DNA from 2 places in the Alicycliphilus soli genome. Region 1 is predicted to be linked to the other one. Evidence: predicted binding sites of a transcription regulator. Region 1 holds the regulator's gene; the other holds the start of a gene.
What was found. The regulator sigma-54, encoded in region 1, starts transcription at its own class of promoters, with help from an activator protein. The targets are predictions, from matches to a motif close to TGGCANGNAANCTGCTTT.

Region 1 (2,469 bases):
ACACCAGGTCGAAGCCATAGCGGTTGAAGTCCTGGGGCGTCATCTCCACACGCAGGGTCTCTCCATGGAAGGCCTCGGACTTGTACTGCGCCAGCATGTCGCCGACGACGGTGGCCAGGCCCTGCACATTGCCCTCGGTGTAGCCCAGCGAGCGAAAGAAGCGCACGCGCGCCTCCGACACGAGGCTGAGCAGCTGTGCGTTGTCCAGATGTCCGCCCTGGTTGACATGGCTGATGTAGACCTGCAGTTCGGTGCAGAAGCCGAACGAAGCCGGAAGTTCGAAAATGATGCGTGCCATGTGGCCTTTCGTTGTCAGAGCGCCTTGCGCAGATTGGCCGGCGCGATCTTGAGCGCCTCGCGGTACTTGGCCACGGTGCGGCGTGCGCACTCGATGCCCTGCTCCTTGAGCATCTCGGCGATCTGGTTGTCCGACAGCGGCTTGCGCGCGTCCTCCGCCGCGACGAACTGCTTGATGAGTGCACGCACCGCCGTGCTCGATGCGTTGCCGCCGGTCTCCGTTCCCAGACCCGAGCCGAAGAAATACTTGAGCTCGAACGTGCCCTGGGGCGTGGCCATGTACTTGGCCGTGGTCACGCGCGAGATGGTCGATTCGTGCAGGCCGAGCTCGTCTGCGATCTCGCGCAGCACCATCGGGCGCATGGCCAGCTCGCCATGCACGAAGAAGTTCTTCTGCCGCTCCACGATGGCGCGCGAGACGCGCAATATGGTGTCAAAGCGCTGCTGAATGTTCTTGATGAACCAGCGCGCCTCCTGCAGTCGCGCCTGCAGCGCCTGATGGCCCTCACCGCCCCGACCACCGCGCAGGGCACTGGCATAGATGTCGTGCACGCGCAGCCGCGGCATGACGTCGGGATTGAGCTGCACGCTGAAGCTCTGCTGCGCGCCGCGTCCGGTCTTTCGGACGATCACGTCGGGCACGATGGCATTGCGCTCCACGTCGGCAAAGCGCCGGCCCGGGCGCGGCTCCAGCCGCGCGATCAGCGCCATGGCCTGGCGCGTGTCCTCCTCGCCGGTCGCGCACAGCTGACTGAGGCGGCGCAGGTCGCGCTTGGCCAGCAGGTCCAGCGGCTGGCGGCAGATGCGCAGCGCCGCCTCCACCACGGCCGGGTCGCCCTCCTCGTGGAGGTTCATGGCGTGCAGCTGCAGCGTCAGGCATTCGGCGAGATCGCGCGCGCCCACGCCGGTGGGCTCCAGGCTTTGCAGCAGACCCAGGGCGACGGTGAAGCGGTGCACCAGCTCGTCGAGCTGCTCGGCATCGTCGGCTCCGGCCAGGCCCACGGCCAGCGACTCCAGCGTGTCTTCCAGGTAGCCGTCGTCGTTCAGCGATTCGATGAGAAAGCGCAGCGCAGCGCGGTCGAGCTCGGACAGGCGCAGCGACAGGGCCTGGCGGTGCAGGTAGTCGGTCAGCGACTCGTGGCTGCGCGCCAGGTCGGCGGCGTCGGCCTCGTCCTCATCGGCGCCGGAGCCGCTGCGCACCGTGCCATCGCCGCCCCATTCGCCGTCTTCGACGGCCGCGTCCATGCTGCCGTCGCCCTCCCAGTCGTCGGGCGTATCGACGGCCGGAGTTTCCACGTCATTTTCGTCTCCAGCGCTTATCTGGTCAGCGTTGGTAGCTTCTGAATATGTAGCATCAGCAGGGGCCTGAGGGTCGGGCTCGGGCGCCCCGTCGTCGGACGAGAGCTCGAGAAACGGGTTCTCGTCCAGCATCTGCTCGACCTCCTGGGCCAGCTCCAGCGTGGACAGCTGCAGCAGGCGAATGGACTGCTGCAGCTGCGGCGTGAGCGCCAGATGCTGCGAGACACGCAGCGACAGATTCGGTTTCATGCCCTCTCTTTCACTCCATGCCCCGTGTCACATGCCTGCATCCCGCTCACATGCGGAAATGCTCGCCGAGGTAGACCCGGCGCACTTCCGCGTTGTCCACGATGTCCGACGGCGTGCCCTGCGCGAGCACCCGTCCCTCGCTGATGATGAAGGCGTGATCGCAAATGCCCAGGGTCTCGCGCACGTTGTGGTCGGTGATCAGGACGCCGATGCCGCGCTCCTTGAGAAAGCCGATGATGCGCTGGATCTCGATCACGGCAATGGGGTCGATGCCGGCAAAGGGCTCGTCGAGCAGGATGAAGCGCGGCTGTGTGGCCAGGGCGCGCGCGATCTCCACGCGCCGGCGCTCACCACCCGAGAGCGCCAGGGCCGGCGACTGGCGCAGATGCTCCACGCGCAGCTCCTGCAGCAGGCCGGTGAGCTGGCGCTCGATCTCGTCGCGCGCCAGGGGCTTGCCGGAGGCATCGGTCTGCAGCTCGAGCACGGCACGCACGTTGTCCTCGACGTTGAGCTTGCGAAAGATCGAGGCCTCCTGCGGCAGATAGGACAGACCCAGGCGCGAGCGCCGGTGTATGGGCATGTTGGCCACCGACTGGCCGTCGATGCGGATGTCGCCGCCGTCAC
Region 2 (2,469 bases), 860 kb from region 1:
GGTGTCGGGGTCGCGCGCATAGAGCCAGCCCACCACGCCGAATTCGTCACCCGAGGAGCCGTGCACCAGCAGCATCTTGCCGCTCTTCTGGTCCTTCACGATGAAGGGCGCGCCGGTCATGGTGTAGCCCACCTTGTGGTCGCCGAACTTCTCGTTCCAGACCACCTTGCCGGTGTTGCGGTCCAGCGCCACGATGCGCGCGTCCAGCGTGCCGAAGTACACCTTGTCGCCATAGATGGCCGGGCCGCGGTTGACCACGTCGCAGCAGGGGCGGATGTCCTCGGGCAGGCGGTGCTCATAGGTCCACAGGCGCTTGCCCGTGCGCGCGTCCAGCGCCACGAAGCGCGAGTACGAGGCCGTCACGTAGATCACGCCGTCATGGACCAGTGCCTGGGCCTCCTGGCCGCGCTGCTTTTCGCCGCCGAAGGAGTAGCTCCACACGGGCACCAGGCCGGCCACGTTCCTGGTGTTGAGCGTCTTGGCCGGGCTGAAGCGCTGCGCCGTCAGGCCCAGACCATAGGTGAGCACGTCGCCGGTGGTCTTGGCGTCGTTGGCGATGTCTTCCCAGGTGACGGGCTTGACGTTGGCGGCATGCGCCGTCAGGGCCAGGGTGGCTGCGGTAGCGAGGGCGCTCAGCCGCAGATGCTTGAATACCGGTGATGCCATGGTGGATGTCTCCTTGCGTTGTGGTGGATGAATCACGGCAACAGCGTTGCAAGAGGTATGCCAGCCAAAGGCGGGCCTGGGGCCGCGGTTTTGTCATGGTTTGCGCTGTGTCAAAGACCATCAACGCAACGCTGCGTCACAGGAGCTGTTCATTTCAGGAGCAGCCGCATGGCCGGTGGCGCAAACTGGTACAGCGGTGCACGCCCCGCCGTGCCGGCGCCGAGGGTGGCACGCAAATTGCGCACGCTGGGTCATCCGAGGTTTCATTCATCAGGAGACACCCCATGCGACACACATTCCTCACATCGGCCAGGCGCAGCCTGCTGGCCCTGGCCCTCGCAACCGGCGCCAGCGCCGCCATGGCGCACGGCGACATGGTGCCCCAGGCCGTGGACACCAGCAGCCTGCCCCAGCTGGGCGCGAAATGGCTCGAGTCCAATCCCTACGGCAACGGCACGGCCGGGCACAAGGAGGCGCTGCGCATCGGCAGCTCGGCCTACAACCAGAACTGCGCGCGCTGCCATGGACTGGAGGCCGTCTCCGGCGGCATCGCGCCGGACCTGCGCAAGTTCGACGAGGAATGCTCGGGCTATGCCGACGCCGCCAAGGCCAAGCAGTGCTTCCAGGAAATGGACGACTACTACGCCGGCACGGTACGCCGCGGCCGCACGCGCGACGGGCGCGTGTACATGCCGCCGTTCGAGGGCACCCTGACGCAGGAGGCGATCTGGGCCATCCGCACCTACCTCGAGGAGCGGCGCGATCAGAAATAAATGCCATGACCAGAAGCACCAAGGGCCGCTGTGACAGCGGCCCTTTTTTGCTGGCAAGGACTATGGCGCCTGCAGCGCGCGCCGCTCGTAGGCCGGGTACCACTGCGCCAGGCTGCGGTGCAGCTCGGCGGGCTGGGCGGCCCAGCGCGCGAAGCGCTCGGGCACGGGTGCGCGCAGCAGCTCGCTCAGGTCCAGGCCCTGGCGCGCGCTGTCCTGCATCCAGCCCGTGAGCCAGCGCAGCCAGTCGCGCGTCTGGCCAATGCCCTGCAGTCCCTCGCCGACGGGGCCGTGGCTGGGCACGAGCTGCGTGAACTGGCCCTGGCGCTGCCATTGCTCGAGCAGGTCCAGGCTGGCCAGCCATTGCGCCGGGTCGGCGTGCGGCGTGGTGGGCACGCGCTCGGCAAACACCAGGCCGCCGGCAAACAGCACGCCCGTGCTGTGGTCGATGAGCACCAGATCGTCGCGCGTGTGGCCCTGCAGGCGGCGCAGCTCCAGCCGGTGCTTGCCCTGCGTGAAGCTGCCGGGCTCCAGCGCCTGGCGCGCCGGCGTGGCCTGCGTGCCGCGCATCCAGGCGCCGCACAGGCGGTACAGGTTGTCCGCGTAGCTCTCGCCCTCGGCGCGCATGCCCGCGATGCTGCCCGCCAGGGCCTGGGTGGGCACGTCGTCCCAGGCCTGGTTGCCGAAGAAGTAGTCGGGATGGAGGTTGAGGTTGAGCACCGCACGCACGGGCTCCGGCGTGACGGCAGCGATGGCGCGGCGCTGCTGCTCGCCATACAGGCGCGAGGGCCCGGTGTTGATGACGATGACGCCGTCGCCCGTGGCGATGAAGGCGGTGTTGATGATGTTGCAGCCGTTGGCGGGCAGGAAGTCGGCCACGGCGCCCTCGATGACCCAGGTGCCCTCGGCGATCTGGCGCGGCCGCAGGTGGTAGTTCAGGCGCGTCTGGTCGGGCGCGGGCGGGGCGGGCCGCATGCCATGCGCGTCCTGCGCCATGGCAGGCAGGGGTGTCAGGGCTGACACCGACAGGGCG

Region 2: the regulator sigma-54 is predicted to act here: its motif matches at 893-910, upstream of pedF (cytochrome c-550 PedF).

What each region holds. Positions count from the first base shown of each region.
Region 1 is NZ_CP160388.1:3,543,988-3,546,456, forward strand. It holds gene ABUE11_RS16740 (thioesterase family protein) at 1-298, opposite strand, end outside; gene ABUE11_RS16745 (RNA polymerase factor sigma-54) at 313-1,845, opposite strand; gene lptB (LPS export ABC transporter ATP-binding protein) at 1,892-2,469, opposite strand, start outside.
Region 2 is NZ_CP160388.1:557,785-560,253, forward strand. It holds gene ABUE11_RS02675 (methanol/ethanol family PQQ-dependent dehydrogenase) at 1-666, opposite strand, end outside; gene pedF (cytochrome c-550 PedF) at 1,026-1,439, shown strand; gene ABUE11_RS02685 (quinoprotein relay system zinc metallohydrolase 1) at 1,500-2,469, opposite strand, start outside.